Regions from separate parts of the Streptomyces sp. NPDC005752 genome, predicted to be linked through region 2. Evidence: riboswitches for the same ligand, from Rfam matches in the RefSeq annotation. Region 2 holds a riboswitch; the other holds the start of a gene.

Region 1 (8,625 bases), on a different contig from region 2:
CCCGTGCGACACCAGCAGCGCCCCGACCGGACGGACCGGCCGGGGCGCTCCCGTGTCCGGGCGCCGGAACTTTCTCATGCACGGGCATTGACCGTGGCTGTGGGCCGACTTACGTTCTTCGCGTTGCCCTTCGTATGTCATATATGAGACGCGATATGAGAGCCGAGCGCCGTATGCAGCCAGCCCCGAGCCCTCTCCCCTGCTGCCCCGGGCGCCGCGGGAGACGCTGATCGGCCCGTTCGCCGATGAGCGGAAGGGGTCGTGTCACCCGGCCTCCGTCACGGGACGTGGCGGGGCGGGGTGGCGATCGGACAGGCAGCACCGCCCCGCCCTCCCCGGCTCCGCAGGACGCCGGACTCCCGCGCCCCCGAAGACCCCCGACCGCACGGCTTCACACGACGACGCACCCCGTTGCCCGGCGCCTGCCGGTGAGCACTCAGAGAAGAGAGCCGACCATGATCAAGTCCCGCAACAGCCGTCTCGCCGCCGCGATATCGCTGGTCTCGGCCCTGGCCCTCACCGCCACCGCCTGCGGTGACGACGGCAGCGCCTCCACCGGCGCGAAGGGCGCCGAGGGCTCCGGCACCGGGAAGATCGTTTTCTGGGACGAGAACGGCGGTGTCCGTACGGCGATCTGGAAGGAGATCATCGCCGACTTCGAGAAGGCCAACCCGGACGTCGAGGTGCAGTACGTGGGCATCGCCTCGACCGAGGCACAGTCCAAGTACGACACGGCCATCCAGGGCGGCGGTCTGCCGGACGTCGGCGGTGTGGGTGCCGCGATGGTCGCCGGGATCACCGCCCAGGACGCGCTCGAGCCGCTGGACGACCGGATCGGGTCGAGCTCACTCAAGGGCAAGCTCAACGAGGCGATGGTCGAGAACGTGAGGAGCGCCGCCGGCCGGGACGAGACGTACACGGTGCCGATCTCCGCCACCAACGGCGTCCTCTACTACCGTACGGACCTGTTCGAGAAGGCCGGACTGGGCGAGCCGAACACGTGGGACGAGTTCTACGCGGCCGCGGCGAAGCTGACGGACAAGAAGAAGAACCAGTTCGGCTACACCATCCGCGGCGGCCCGGGCTCCATCGCCCAGGCGCTGGACTCGATGTACGGGCAGTCGGGCATCGAGTCCTTCTGGGACGCAGCCGAGACGAAGACCACGGTCAACGACCCCAAGAACGTCGCGGCGCTGGAGAAGTACGTCGGTCTGTACAAGAAGGCCACCCCGGAGGCCGACCTCAACAACGACTTCACCAAGATGGTCGCGCAGTTCGACTCCGGCGGCATCGCCATGCTCAACCACAACCTGGGCTCCTACCAGGACCACGTGAGCTCGCTCGGCGTCGACAAGTTCCGAGGCATCCCGCAGCCCGAACTGGCCGACGGCACCCGGGTGATGGTCTCCAACCCGGTCTCCGGCCTCGGTCTGCTCAAGTCGTCCGAGAACAAGGCCGCGGCCTGGAAGTTCATCGAGTTCGCGGCCTCCCACGCCTCGAACTCCAAGTTCAGCGAGTCCGCGGGCCTGATCCCGGCCAACAAGGAAGCCGCCGAGGACCCCTGGCTCGACAAGGCCGAGACCACCAAGCTCGGTGCCGAGGCGCTGTTCTCCGGCAACACCAAGATCGTCCAGCTCCCCTACTACCTGCCGGACTGGAACACCCTGTCCAAGGCCGACAGCGAGTCGGGCTTCCAGAAGGTGCTGCTCGGGAAGATGAGCGCCGAGGACTTCCTGGACACGTTCGCCGAGGACCTCGACGCGGCCCAGGCGGAGTGGAAGGAACAGCAGGGCTGACGAACCGCCGGGGGCCCCGCCGGAGGGGAGGGGACCGGCGGCGCCGGTCCACGCGTCCCGGGGGCCTGACTCCGGGCGCGCCCCGACGGGCCCCCGGCGGCCGGGTACCGCCCGGTCAGTCCAGGCCCTCTTCCCGCAGCTCGTACATCAGGAGGAACGTCCGGTAGGTCTCCGCGGACACGTCCAGGCAGATGTCCGGCCGGTTGGTCCACGTCGACGTGTTGTCGAGGGCCCTGCGGCAGGCCAGCTCCGTCTCCGCCTGGGACGGGATGTTCGAGATGAACGCGGTGATCAGCAGGACCACTGCGAGGACGACCACACCGATACGGATGCGCATGGCCTTCCAACGACCGTGCGGCCGTACCGGTCACCCGAAGCCGGTCATCAGGGGCGGATCGCGGGTCGTCCGGTCATTCGGCGTCGTCGGTGAACGGCGGCAGGTCGGGCTCGATGAACAGGTTGGCGTACTGCGGAGTGGGACGCGGAGCCGCGGTACCCATGTCGGCGGTGACGATCGCGGACGGGCCGTCGGTGTGCCGCTGGATCGTGCGGACAGACATGTCGGTCATCTCAGGTGTCCTGTACGTAGGTGTGTGGTGAGAGCCCCGTGACCGAGCCTCTGGATGCCGGACTGGTCCCGACCGGTACGGCTACGAGGTGCCGCCGCCGGTGTCGCGCCGTTCCGGGGGCGTCCGGATCATCGTGCGGCGCGTTGCAGAACTGTGCATGCAGACTGTAACCCTCCCGGCACGGCTTTCCCTCGGAATTGCGGGGCCCGGCGTGACGGTCAGTGCGGTGGTGCGGGCTCGATGTTCTGGTTTGCGTGGAAGAGGTTGTGCGGGTCGTAGGTCCGCTTGGTCTCCGCGAGCCGGTCGTAGTGTCCCCGGTAGGTTGCCCGGACCCGGTCCTGGGACTCGTCGGTGCCGATGAAGTTCACGTATCCGCCGCCCATGGAGTGCGGGTGCAGCGCCTCCCAGTAGCCGACCGCCCACTCCCGCAGCGCCGCCGCGTTGGCTGGGTCGGGGTCGATGCCGGCGATGACTCCGGACCAGACGGCGTCGCGGTAGGCCCAGGCGGTGTCGTCGGGCCCGACCCGGGCGGCGGCGCCGTCGACCGGATACATGTGCATGGTCGACAGGCCGGTGGGGAGCTTCTCGGCGAAGGCGGCGTGCACGTCGGCCGCGTCGTCCGTGATCCGGTCGAAGAAGTCCCCGCGCCAGTACCACTGGAGCCCGGCCGGCATCAGCGCGTCGAACATGCTCTGCAGGGCCGGGTAGGGCATGGGTGTCGTGAAGTGGAAGGCGGGCGGACCCGGTTCGCCGACCACGGCGAGGGTCTCAGTCAGGGATTCCGGGTCCGCGGTCGAGGACCAGACGACACCGCACATCTTCCGCCCGTGGATCTCCTCGGGGAAGGGCGGGCCGGGCGGGACGGTCAGCGAGGCGAAGAAGCCGTACAGGTCGTCCGGGGCCTGCGGCAGGAAGTCGCGGTACCAGCGCATGACGTCGTGGAAGAGTTCCAGGGGCCACAGGGTGATCGCGACCCCCACCGTGTCCACGGGATGCAGCTCGAAGTCGAACGACGTGACGACGCCGAAGTTCCCGCCGCCGCCGCGCAGGGCCCAGAACAGATCGGCGTGCTCGCTCGGGTTCGTGGAGACGAAGCTGCCGTCGGCCAGGACCACGTCCGCGGAGACCAGATTGTCCACCGACAGGCCGTACTTGCGGGTGAGATATCCGTGTCCGCCGCCGAGGGTGAGACCGCCGATACCGGTCGTGGACATGATCCCCGCCGGTGTGGCGAGGCCGAACGCGTGCGTGGCGTGGTCGAAGTCCCCCAGCGTCGCCCCACCGTCAGCCTGGGCGGTCTGCGTGGCCGGGTCGACCCGCACGCCGTTCATGGGGGACAGGTCGAGCGTGACGGCGCCGTCGGAGAGGCCGAGACCCGGACCGCTGTGTCCGCCGCCCCGGACGGCCACGTCCAGGCCGTGCTCGCGGACGAAGTCGACCGCCGCCATGACGTCCGCAGTGTCGCGGCACTTGACCACCGCGGCCGGCTTCTTGTCGATCATGCCGTTGTAGACCGTACGGGCCTGCCCGTACTCGTGGTCGTCCGGGCCGATGACCGGACCGCGCAGAGCGGTCCTCATCGTCTCCAGCAGGGCGCCGTCCATGATCGTCTCCTAGCGCGCATGCGCTCGGCCTCCCCTGGCGCCATCGCAGCGGGTGGGCCAGCCGACACCGGCATCCCGGGATGCCGCGCAGACGGGACCGAACACCGAAAGCCTTGTCCCTCCAGCGTCCCGCCGCTCCGGAGACCGCGCAATCGCAGAGGGCGGTGCCGTGCCCAGGACCGGCCAGGGGCCAGAGGCACCGCACGGGGTCACGCCTGTGGTGCGGCCGCGGTGTTCCCCACGGGGGACGTGGACTCCGGCTCCGAGGCGTTGTCGGGCGCACCGAGGACCCTCTGAGTACGACACTGCGCCTGGCAACTGTGCTGTGAGCGGCCTGCGTTGGCGTATCGCGCCGCCGCCGAGGGGGATGGTGCCGACGCGTGGAGGTGCGGGGCGGTGGCATAAGTGGTCGGAGCACCCTCCGGAATGGGCTAGAGTTGCAATCACAACGACGCGGGGTGGAGCAGCTCGGTAGCTCGCTGGGCTCATAACCCAGAGGTCGCAGGTTCAAATCCTGTCCCCGCTACTGAAAGACAGAGGCCCGGATCCTTTCGAGGATCCGGGCCTCTGTCGTATGCCCGTCGCCGGGGCCTGACCTCGACGTCACGTGAGGACCAGTCGTTTCTTGGAGGGAGTGGTCCGTCCAGGAGGCCGCCGTTCCCCTCGCGTAGCCGCACGGGTGTCGACGGTTACCGGCACAGGATCGTCCCGGTGCGGATCGGTGCGGACCGGTGCGGACCGATCCGCGCAGGAGCGGGGAGGGGAGGAACCGATGGCCGAGGAAGTGCTCGACGGCTTCGACCACACGGCGCACGAGCAGGAGGTCGCCGAGCGCTGGGGCCGGGAGGCGTACGAGCGGAGCGGCCGGTGGTGGAGCGGGCTGAGCGAGGCGGAGCGCGTCCGCTTCCGGGGTGTGCACGACGCCGTCGCCCGGGACTACGGGCGGGCCCGAGCTGCCGGCCTGGAGGCCGGCAGCGAGCAGGCGCAGGACATCGCGCGGCGGCACTGCGCATGGCTGTCGGTGACCGTGGAGACCACCCGCGCGTATGTGACAGGCCTCGGGGCGATGTACGTCGCCGATACCCGCTTCGGCAGGAACTACGATCGCTACGGAGACGGAACCGCCGTCTTCGTACGGGATGCACTGACGATCTACGCGCAGCACCGGCTCTCCGACTGACCTCCGGAGCGCGGGGCTACGGCGCGCTCCTCCCTTTGGCCGATGACGAGTCGCCGCTCGGCGCGGCTCCGGCCAACGTGGATGGGGCGCGGTACCGTCCGCAGCCGTGGGTGGACCGGGCAGGAGTGCACAGGTGGGGAAGCGGGACGGCGGACGGCGAAGGAGCGCTGCCGGGAACGCCCGTTCCCGGCGTTTCGTGCGTGTGCTGCCCGCTCTGATGATCTGTGCCGGTGTGGTCTTCGACCTCGTGACGCCGCCGGAAGTCACGGCTGTTCCGCTCTTCGCCGCCGCCCCGCTGATCGCCGCGCCCTTCTTCTCACCGGCCGGGACCGTCCGGGTCGGGGTGGTCGCGGTCCTCCTCGTCCTCGCCATCCGGATCTCGGACGGCGTGCTTGCCAAGGTCGTGCCGGTCACCGACCTGCTCACCCTGATCACCGTCGCCGCGCTCTCCCTCGTCATCAACAGCGTCGTGCGCCGCGGGAACGAGCAGTTGGCCTCGGCCAGGGTCATCGCGGAGACGGCGATGCGCGCGGTGCTCCCGACGCCGGACGACCGGATCGGCGGTCTGCTGGTCGCGGCGCGGTACGAGGCGGCCCAGGCGGACGAGTTCGTCGGCGGCGACCTCTTCGCCGTCGCGGACACGCCCCACGGGGTGCGTCTGGTCGTCGGGGACGTACGGGGCAAGGGACTGGACGCGGTGGGGGCGGTGGCGGTCGTCATCGGGGCGTTCCGGGAGGCCGCCGAGCAGGAGATGTCGTTGGAGGGGGTGGCCCAGCGGCTGGAACGTGCGCTGGCCCGTGAGGGGTCGCGCCGGGGCGGCTTCGACTCGATGGAGGGGTTCGTCACCGCTGTTCTCGCGGAGATCCCGGTCGGTTCCGACGTGCTGCGGGTCGTCAACCGCGGCCACCCCGAGCCGCTCGTGCTGCACGCGGACGGGGCGCTGGAGGTACTGGCGCCGACGGTACCGGCCCTGCCGCTCGGGATGGGGCTGGGCGCCCTGCCCGACCGGTCGGACGAGTGGACGCTGCCGGCGGGGGCGATGTTCCTGGCGTTCACCGACGGGCTCTCCGAGGCGCGGGACGCGGAGGGCGTCTTCTACGACCCGGCGGCCCGGCTGAGCGGCAGGCTCTTCCCGGGGCCCGAGGAACTGCTGTCCGCGCTGACCGACGACGTACGGCTGCACACCGGGGGCCGGTCGACGGACGACCTGGCGCTGCTCGCGATCGGCCGTCCCGCACGGGGGCAGCAGGAGCGGCGGACGACGGTGAAGATCGTGCGACGGGACAGTGAATGACCCGTCGCGACCGTCGGTAGTCGAAGGACCCCGCTCCGCATAACATGTGACGCAACGTCAGAAACTGATGGCTGGCCAAAGGGTGCTCAGGTCGCCCGTTTGCGCCCGATTGCACCCTGAAAGTCCAGGCCAAGGTCGTGAACGATCTGTTGGAACGGCTTGGAATCGGAGCTGGGTGTCTATTAACGTTCGATAACGCAGCGCGGTTGTACCTGTCGTCGCAAGAGGCGGCACCGTGCGCAGCGCCGAATTCCGCAAGGGAACCGGGGAACCACCTACATGGGGTGAATCGGACACCTGTGTCTCGCGAGAGACGAAGGGGTCCGTAGGAGACCTTCCTGCTCCGAACCCGTCAGCTAACCCGGTAGGCGAGAAGGAAGGAAAGGAGTGCGCCCACGTGGCGTCGAATCAGCCTGCCCCCGAGGCACCGTCATCCTTCAGGACCGACAGCTTCGGTGATGAGGGCAGGACTTGGGAGGAATGGAACCCCACCGAGGAGTCCATTCGCCCCGTACGCGGCCGGCACCGCGTAGCCAAGCAGCGCGGCCTCGCCCGTAGCTCCACCGTCCTCGGCGTCGGCGTCATCGCGGCCGTCGGTGCGGGTGGTATGGCCACCGCGCAGAGCAAGCCGCCGGTCTCCATCTCTCTCCCCGATTCCATCGCGGACAACCTTCCCGATGCCAAGTCCCTGCCCGGCGTGGGCGCGTTCATGTCCGGCGACTCCGACTCGGACCACGAGACGGTTGCCGCGTCCTCCCCGCTCACCACGGCTGGGATCACCGCCGCCGAGGCGGAGCAGGGCAGCACGGACGCCGGCGAGGCGCTGCGCGCCCGCATCCTCCAGCAGGCCGAGCAGCAGCAGGCCGGGGCCGAGGCCGAGGCCAGGGCCGCGCAGGAGAAGGCGGCTGTCGAAGCGGCAGCGGCCCAGGCGGCGGAGAAGCAGAGCCAGGCCGAAGCCGATGCCGCCGCGAAGAAGAAGGCGGCGGAAGAGGCGGCGAAGAAGAAGGCGGAGGCCGAGCGTCTCGCCAAGCTCGCCGCCAGCTACGCCGTCCCGACCTCCTCCTACTACATCAGCTCGTCCTTCGGCCAGGCCGGTTCGATGTGGTCCTCCGGCCACCACACCGGGCTGGACTTCGCGGCGCCGACCGGCACCCCGGTGAAGGCCGTTCACAGCGGCACGGTGAAGTCGGCCGGCTACTCCGGGTCGTACGGCTACCGCACGGTCCTGGAACTCGACGACGGCACCGAGGTCTGGTACTGCCACCAGTCCTCGATGGACGTGAGCGCCGGTCAGAAGGTGACCACCGGCCAGACCATCGGCCGCGTCGGCGCGACCGGCAACGTGACCGGGGCGCACCTGCACCTGGAGATCCACACCGCGGACGGCACGGGCATCGACCCCATGAGCTGGCTCCGCGGCAAGGGCCTCACGATCTGAGGTCCCGGGTCTTCCGTCCGCACCGGAAAGGTCCGGGCGGAAGACCCCGCTGCCGGTATTCGGCGCACCCGAACCCCGGCGGCCCTGACGCACGACCCCCCGACGCCAGGGCCGCCGGTCTGTCCGGGACCGTGGCCCCGGGCTCCGGTGGTGCCGGGCCCCCGGAGTGGCCGGCAGAAAACCGGAATAGTCGACTCAGCGGACGGGTTGTCCCTGGGTATGACATCTCTGCGCCCGCTCGGTTCCTCGAGCCTTCAGGTCTTCCCTCTCGCTCTCGGCGGCAACGTCTTCGGCTGGACGGCCGACGAGGACCGGACCTTCGCCGTCCTTGACGCGTACGTGGCGGCCGGCGGCAACTTCGTCGACACCGCCGACTCCTACTCCGCCTGGATCCCGGGCAACGAGGGCGGTGAGTCGGAGACCCTCATCGGTAAGTGGCTGGCGGCCCGCTCCCGACGCGACGACGTCGTCATCGCCACCAAGGTCGGCGCCCACCCCGCGTACAAGGGGCTCTCGCCCACCACGATCAAGGAAGCGGCCGAAGCGTCGCTGCGCCGGCTCGGCACCGACCACATCGACCTCTACTACACCCACTTCGACGACGAGAGCGTCCCCGTCGAGGAGATCGTGACCGCGCTGGACCAACTGGTGAAGGCCGGCACCGTGCGGGAGATCGCCGCCTCCAACATCAGCCCCGAGCGCCTCCAGGCATCTCTGGACTTCTCCGAGCGCGAGGGCCTGGCC
Region 2 (7,638 bases):
CGGGACTCGAATCGCTCGACCGGTTCACCGTGTGGCGTGAGGACGGCGCCCGCATGGTCGAGGCCTGCCAGTCCCCGGTCTGGGACACCTGCCTCGCCACCATCGCCCTCGCCGACGCGGGAGTGAGCCCCGACCATCCGGCGCTGGTGAGAGCGGCCGACTGGATGCTGGGCGAGGAGATCGTGCGTCCCGGCGACTGGGCCGTGCGCAAACCCCGACTGGCGCCCGGCGGATGGGCGTTCGAATTCCACAACAGCAACTACCCGGACATCGACGACACCGCCGAAGTCGTCCTGGCGCTGCGCCGTGTCCGGCACCCCGATCCGGCCCGCCTCGAGGCGGCCATCGAGCGGGGAGTGCTCTGGAACCTCGGCATGCAGTCGCGCAACGGAGCCTGGGGAGCCTTCGACGCGGACAACACCAGTCCGCTGCCCAACCGGCTGCCGTTCTGCGACTTCGGTGAGGTCATCGACCCGCCGTCGGCGGACGTCACGGGACACGTCGTGGAGATGCTCGCCGTCGAAGGGCGGGCACAGCACCCCAGTACCCGCCGGGGCATCGAGTGGCTGCTCGCCGAACAGGAGGCGAGCGGCGCCTGGTTCGGCCGGTGGGGAGTCAACTACATCTACGGGACAGGCTCCGTGGTGCCTGCACTCATCGCGGCCGGCGTGCCGTCCGCACACCCAGCGGTGCAACGGGCCGTCGAATGGCTGAAGTCCGTCCAGAACGACGACGGAGGCTGGGGCGAGGACCTGCGCTCCTACCGTGAGGAGAAATGGATCGGCCACGGCAGCTCGACCGCGTCCCAGACCGCGTGGGCGCTCCTCGCGCTCCTGGCCGCGGGTGAGCAGGGGAGCAGGTCCGTCGAGCGTGGAGTCGCCTGGCTGGCGGAGACCCAGCAGGCCGACGGTTCCTGGGACGAGCCGCACTTCACCGGAACCGGATTCCCCTGGGACTTCTCCATCAACTACCACCTGTACCGGCAGGTCTTCCCCCTCACCGCCCTCGGCCGCTACGTGTACGGAGACCCCTTCGCCACAGCTGCCGGTATCGGTGCGGGCAAGGGGGCCTGAACCGATGGGTGGTGCACAGGAGCCGCCCGCCACGCCGCTGCTGATCGCCTGCGCGCTCGGCATCGAGCGGTTCGCGCTGCGTACCGGCAGGACGGGCGGCGTACGGGGCCCGGGCCCCGTGAGCATCATCAGGTCCGGGATGGGCCCCAGGGCGGCGGAGAACGCCGTCCGGACCGCGCTGGGACGGCACGGGGCCGGAGGCACCGCGGTCATGGCCTCCGGCTTCTGCGCGGGACTGGAACCCGGCATGCATCCGGGAGACCTCGTGGTGGCCGAGGAGACCCGCGACGCCGGCGGCACCACGGCGTGCACCGGTACCGGCCTGCTGGTCGACGCACTGCTCAGGACGGTGCCCGGACGTACGGTCCACACCGGCCCGCTGGCCGGCTCCGGACACGTCGTCCGGGGGCCGGCGCGGGCCGGGCTCCGGGCCACCGGCGCCATCGCGGTGGACATGGAGTCCGCTGCCACACTCCGCACCGCCGTGCGGACGGGGGCCCGTCCTGTTGCGGCCGTACGGGTGGTCGTGGACGCTCCAGAGCATGAGCTCGTCCGTATCGGCACGGTACGCGGTGGAATATCGGCATTCCGCGTACTTCGTGCCGTACTTCCGGCTTTTCATGAATGGCACCGTTCTTTGCTGCTCCCCAGGAGGTGAGCCCAGATGGCCATGCCGCTCCGCCAGACCATCAAGGTCGCGACGTATCTCTTCGAACAGAAGCTCCGCAAGAGGGACAAGTTCCCGTTGATCGTCGAGCTGGAACCCTTGTTCGCCTGCAACCTGGCGTGCGAGGGCTGCGGGAAGATCCAGCATCCGGCCGGAGTGCTCAAGCAGCGCATGCCGGTCGCGCAGGCGGTCGGGGCGGTGCTCGAGTCAGGCGCCCCGATGGTCTCCATCGCCGGCGGCGAGCCACTGATGCACCCGCAGATCGACGAAATCGTCCGCCAGTTGGTGGCCAAGAGGAAGTACGTCTTCCTCTGCACCAACGCCATGCTGATGCGCAAGAAGCTCGAGAAGTTCACCCCGTCGCCCTACTTCGCCTTCGCGGTGCACATCGACGGACTGCGTGAGCGGCACGACGAGTCGGTCGCCAAGGAAGGCGTGTTCGACGAAGCGGTGGAGGCGATGAAGGAGGCCAAACGGCGCGGCTTCCGTGTCACGACCAACTCCACCTTCTTCAACACCGACACCCCGCAGACCGTCATCGAGGTCCTCAACTTCCTCAACGACGAACTGAAGGTGGACGAGATGATGATCTCGCCCGCCTACGCCTACGAGAAGGCGCCCGACCAGGAACACTTCCTGGGAGTGGAACAGACCCGTGACCTCTTCAAGAAGTCCTTCGCGGGAGGCAACCGCGGGCGCTGGAGGCTGAACCACTCTCCGCTCTTCCTGGACTTCCTGGAGGGCAAGGCCGACTTCCCGTGCACCGCCTGGGCGATCCCCAACTACTCGCTCTTCGGATGGCAGCGGCCCTGCTACCTGATGAGCGACGGATACGTGCCCACCTACCGGGAGCTGATCGAGGACACGGACTGGGACAAGTACGGCCGGGGCAAGGACCCGCGCTGCGCCAACTGCATGGCGCACTGCGGCTACGAGCCCACCGCGGTGCTCGCCACCATGGGGTCGCTGAAGGAGTCCCTGCGAGCTGCACGGGAGACGGTCGGCGGTAACCGGTGACCTCGTCACCACGGGGCAGCCGGCCGCCCGGGGTCTCCCCGGACTGCCGGCCCGGCCCGGACGCCGCCACCGGCGGCGCGTCCGGGCCGGGCCGGCGCGCACGCGCCGTGGCGCCGGAGCGCCGCACGGCAGCGGCAGGGCGGAACGCGGCGAGGGAGGACGGGGCATGAAGGACGAACGGCCGGGCTTCGATCTGGCACGGCTCCTCGAAGAGCGAGGCACCGAACGCTACGAGCTGCACACCCGCCACCTCAACCACCAGCTGCCGCGGATGCTCCACACCCTCGGTTTCGACAAGGTCTACGAGCGGGCCGAGGGCGCGTACTTCTGGGACGCGGAGGGCAACGACTACCTCGACATGCTCGCCGGCTTCGGCGTGATGGGTCTCGGCAGGCACCACCCGGTCGTGCGCCAGGCGCTCCACGACGTCCTGGACGCCTCCCTGGCCGACCTCACCCGCTTCGACTGCCAGCCGCTGCCCGGTCTGCTGGCCGAGAGGCTGCTGGCGCACAGTCCACACCTGGACAGGGTGTTCTTCGGCAACAGCGGCACGGAGGCGGTCGAGGCGGCTCTGAAATTCGCCCGGTACGCCACCGGCAAGCCACGGATCCTCTACTGCGACCACGCCTTCCACGGGCTGACGACCGGCTCGCTCTCCGTCAACGGCGAGAGGGGGTTCCGGGATGGGTTCGCGCCCCTGCTGCCCGACACCGCGATCCCGCTCGGCGACCTCGACGCGCTGCGACGCGAGCTGGGGCGCGGTGACGTGGCCGGCCTGATCGTGGAGCCGATCCAGGGCAAGGGCGTCCACGCCTCACCGCCCGGCTTCCTGCGGGAGGCTCAGGATCTGCTGCACCGGCACAAGGCCGTGCTCATCGCCGACGAGGTGCAGACCGGGCTCGGCAGGACCGGAGACTTCTACGCGTACCAGCACGAGGAGGGAGTCGAACCCGATCTGCTGTGTGTCGCCAAGGCGCTCTCGGGGGGCTACGTTCCGGTCGGCGCCACGCTCGGCAAGGACTGGATCTTCAAGCGCGTCTACTCCTCCATGGACCGGGTCCTCGTCCACTCGGCCAGCTTCGGTTCCAACGCCCAGGCCATGGCGGCCGGGCTCGCCGTCCTCGCGGTGATGGAGCAGGAGGAGACCGTCGCGAACGCCCGCCGCACCGGTGATCTGCTGCGCGAGCGGCTCGCCGCGCTCGTCGGACGCTACGAACTGCTCCACGAGGTCCGCGGCCGGGGACTGATGATCGGCATCGAGTTCGGACGGCCCTCGTCCCTCGGACTCCGCAGCCGCTGGACGATGTTGCAGGCGGCCCGCAAAGGGCTGTTCGCGCAGATGGTGGTGGTGCCGCTGCTGCAGAGGCACCGGATCCTCACCCAGGTCTCCGGCGATCACCTGGAGGTGATCAAGCTGATCCCGCCGCTGGTCATCGGGGAGCCGGAGGTCGATCGCTTCGTCACCGCCTTCACCGCCGTCATGGACGACGCGCACAGCGGAAGCGGGCTGATGTGGGACTTCGGCAGAACTCTGGTGAAACAGGCCGTCGCCAACCGCTGACGGCGGAGACCGCCCGCTTTTGCCTCTGAGGTAATTAATTTGCCTCAGAGGGAAGAGGGTGGCTCAATGGATACATGAATCCCGCTGACGGAGGGGTGGCCGACGAACTCCCCGGCATCGGACCGCGCCTGCGTGACCTGCGTCGCAATCGCGGCCTCACCCTGGAGGCGGCAGCCGGCCGGGCGGAACTCTCCCCGGCTCACCTGTCCCGGCTCGAGACGGGCCGGAGGCAGCCCTCGCTGCCGATGCTGCTGGGCCTCGCCCGTGTCTACGGTACGACCGTCTCCGAGCTCCTGGGCGAGACACCCCCCGAACGTGACGCGATCGTGCGCGGAGGCCCGCTCGACGGCGCGCCCGGTGGCACCGCGGCGGGCGGCTGGCTCTACCGGCAGGCCGGCGGACCGGGCCGTGCGATGCAGGCGCTGCGCGTCCGGGTCCCGTACGGCACCGAGGGCGACCTCGTGCGTGTCCATCCCGGAGAGGAGTGGCTGTACGTGCTCGACGGGCGGCTGCGGGTCGTGCTGGGGGAGACCGTGCACGATCTCGATCCGGGTGACAGCGCGCACTTCGACTCGCTCACCCCGCACCGGATCGCGGCGCCGGACATCACCGGGGCGCGCCTGCTCTTCGTCCACACCCTGCTGCAGAGCCCCGTCGCCGAACTGTGCCCGGGCAGCGGGATCCACCGGCTCTGATCCCGCACGCCCCATACCCTGCGTACCCTTCGTCACCCCGGCCCGAGCGGTCGGGAGAGAGGACCGGCATGTCCGATTCGGAGTACTACGACCCGCTCACCCCGCGCAGGCCGAAGAGCGCGGACACGCAGGAGCGGCGGATGCCGCGCGGCGTCGTGATCCGGCTCTTCGCCTACCTGGTGGCCGGACATGTCATCGCGGCCTTCCTCTTCCTGCTCTTCACGGTGGCCGGCAAGGGCTGACCCCCGGCGTCACACGCCCTCGACGAGGCGCTCACGCAGTCTCGCGCGGGTCTCGTGGCTGATCCCCAGCCCTTCGAGGAGGTAGCGGTCGGTGTCGCCCCAGACCTCCTCGATCGTGGCGAAGGCGGCGTCGAGGTATTCGGCACGGGCCCCGAAGAGAGGATTGAGCAGCTCCATCACCTCGTCGGACATCCCCACCGGTGAGGTGTCGCTGCGCCGCACCTTGTAGCGCCGGTGCGCGTCGTTCGACTTGAGGTAGTCGGCCTCGATGGCCCCCCTCTCCACGCCCACCGCGAGCAGTGAGACCGCGATCGACAGGCCCGCCCGGTCCTTGCCCGCCGCGCAGTGCATCAGCGCCGGGACGCTGTCCTCGGCCAGCGCGTGCAGCACGCGGCTGTGCTCGGCGGTGCGGTCCCTGATGATCGAGCGGTACGACGCGACCATCCGCTCTGTTCCCTTGCCGTCGGCCAGGATCGAGCGCAGCTGCTGGATGTTCCCGTCGCGCACCAGCCGCCAGAACTCCGCGCCGTCGGCCGGGTCGGAGAGTGGAATGCTGACATTCCGGACTCCGGGCAGCTCCACGTCGAACCCGTCGAGCTTGTGATCGGCCGCGTTGCGGAAGTCGAAGACCGTGTGCAGGCCGAGCCCGGCCAGGAAGGCGGTGTCGGCCTCGGTGGCGTGGGCGAGGTGGCCGCTGCGATAGAGGCGCCCGTACCGCACGGAGCGGCCGTCCACCGTCGGAAGCCCGCCGACGTCGCGGAAGTTGCGGACACCGTTCAGATCGACGTCCGCCGGGTCGGGGCCGACCGGCGGGACCTCTGGCAGCTGCGTCACAAGGGCTCCTGGAGTGTCGGGCGTCGGCGCCGCTCGCCGACGGGGGCACGCTCGCGACGATACGACATGGCCCCATCGCGCAGTCGTCTCGGTCGCCGTGCCTGCGCCAGGCTCACGGGCGACGCCGGAGCATTGTCCGTATTGGTGCATTTAGCAGAACATGCCCCGCTTGTACGGGAGATGAGGTGAGGTGGGTGAGCGGGATCATATCCGTGACGGTGAGTGGTGAAGTGCCCGAGGGGTATTCCGGGCGCCGTGCGGAAAGCCAAGATCCGTAATCCACGGAGGGTGACGGGAATTCCGCGCCGAAATCGAAGCGTCGATTCCGGCGCGCAATCCGCGGCTTGTTCGCCGCGTCCCGGCTCGCTTACGGTCACGGTCAATCCGGACGGAACGCCTAATCCTGCCGCCGCCCGGAATCCGCACCGACTCACGTGTGGCAGGAGCGGGGGAACCAGGTAAGCCGCCGGCCGGAGGGATCCGGTACGGCTTGGGGTCAAGTCGCGCACCACGCGGCCGGGCATCTCCAGTCCGAACCCGACAGCTCACCTCGCAGGCGCCGGAGAGGAATTCCCCATGCCCGCAAAAGGCAAGCACCGTCGTACGAAGACCGGCCCGATCTCCCGAGGCGTCATCGCCGCGGGGACCGGCGGCGCCGTTCTCGCCCTTCCGCTGATCGGCGCCACCGGCGCCCACGCCGCCGAGCAGGCCGCGCCGGCCAAGTCCGTCGCCGCCCACAGCACCCCCGCCTCGGCGGGGAAGGGCTCCCCGAAGACCTACTCCGTGGTCGCCGGGGACTACCTGGCGAAGATCGCGGCCGACCAGAAGGTCAAGGGCGGCTGGCAGAAGCTGTACAAGGACAACCGTGACGTCGTCGGCGAGAACCCGAGCCTGATCCTCCCGGGCATGAAGCTGGCGCTCGGCGCCAAGGCGTCCGGCTCCGCGGAGAAGTCCGCCGAGGCCGCGCCCTCCAAGGCCGCCCCGTCGACGGCGAAGAAGGCCGCTCCCGCCGAGAAGGCGTCCGCCCCGGTGGAGGAGACGGCTGCGAAGACCGCCGACTCCGGCGCGTCGGCGAGCAACAGCTCCGGCTGGTCCGCCCCGGTCGAGAACGCCAACGTCACCACCCAGTACCGCGCCTCCGGTGCCAGCTGGTCCAGCGGCTACCACACCGGCTCCGACTTCCAGGCGGCCTCCGGTACCAGCGTCCGGTCCATCGGTCCGGGCACCGTGGTCTCCGCGGGCTGGAGCGGCTCGTACGGCAACGAGGTCGTCATCCAGCACAGCGACGGCATGTACTCCCAGTACGCGCACCTCTCCTCGCTCGAGGTGTCGGCCGGCCAGACCGTGACCGGCGGCCAGCAGCTCGGCCTCTCCGGCTCCACCGGCAACTCCACCGGCCCGCACCTCCACTTCGAGGTCCGCACCGGCCCGAGCTACGGCTCGGACGTCGACCCGATCGCCTACCTGCGTTCGCACGGCGTCTCCATCTGAGGCGCACGCCTGAGGGTGGAGTAGTGGGGCGGTGCGCTGCGGCGCACCGCGGGGCCGG

What was found. A riboswitch is a leader RNA that binds a small molecule or an ion and turns the genes downstream of it on or off. The one in region 2 is predicted to bind cyclic di-AMP.
Region 1: another riboswitch for cyclic di-AMP. It lies ahead of ABZ441_RS26390 (M23 family metallopeptidase); the one in region 2 lies ahead of ABZ441_RS33310 (LysM peptidoglycan-binding domain-containing M23 family metallopeptidase).

What each region holds. Positions count from the first base shown of each region.
Region 1 is NZ_JBEXYB010000035.1:55,116-63,740, forward strand. Features, by position in the region: gene ABZ441_RS26355 (sugar ABC transporter substrate-binding protein) at 456-1,796, shown strand; gene ABZ441_RS26360 (hypothetical protein) at 1,912-2,133, opposite strand; gene ABZ441_RS26365 (hypothetical protein) at 2,207-2,365, opposite strand; gene ABZ441_RS26370 (FAD-binding oxidoreductase) at 2,584-3,969, opposite strand; tRNA gene ABZ441_RS26375 (tRNA-Met) at 4,422-4,495, shown strand; partial or broken gene ABZ441_RS26380 (TipAS antibiotic-recognition domain-containing protein) at 4,688-5,149, shown strand; gene ABZ441_RS26385 (PP2C family protein-serine/threonine phosphatase) at 5,283-6,443, shown strand; cyclic di-AMP (ydaO/yuaA leader) riboswitch at 6,677-6,829, shown strand; gene ABZ441_RS26390 (M23 family metallopeptidase) at 6,841-7,881, shown strand; gene ABZ441_RS26395 (aldo/keto reductase) at 8,101-8,625, shown strand, end outside.
Region 2 is NZ_JBEXYB010000077.1:1,097-8,734, forward strand. Features, by position in the region: gene shc (squalene--hopene cyclase) at 1-1,073, shown strand, start outside; gene ABZ441_RS33280 (1-hydroxy-2-methyl-2-butenyl 4-diphosphate reductase) at 1,078-1,731, shown strand; gene hpnH (adenosyl-hopene transferase HpnH) at 1,738-2,757, shown strand; gene ABZ441_RS33290 (aspartate aminotransferase family protein) at 2,924-4,318, shown strand; gene ABZ441_RS33295 (XRE family transcriptional regulator) at 4,393-5,013, shown strand; gene ABZ441_RS33300 (DUF6126 family protein) at 5,082-5,255, shown strand; gene ABZ441_RS33305 (tyrosine-protein phosphatase) at 5,265-6,089, opposite strand; cyclic di-AMP (ydaO/yuaA leader) riboswitch at 6,503-6,661, shown strand; gene ABZ441_RS33310 (LysM peptidoglycan-binding domain-containing M23 family metallopeptidase) at 6,666-7,580, shown strand.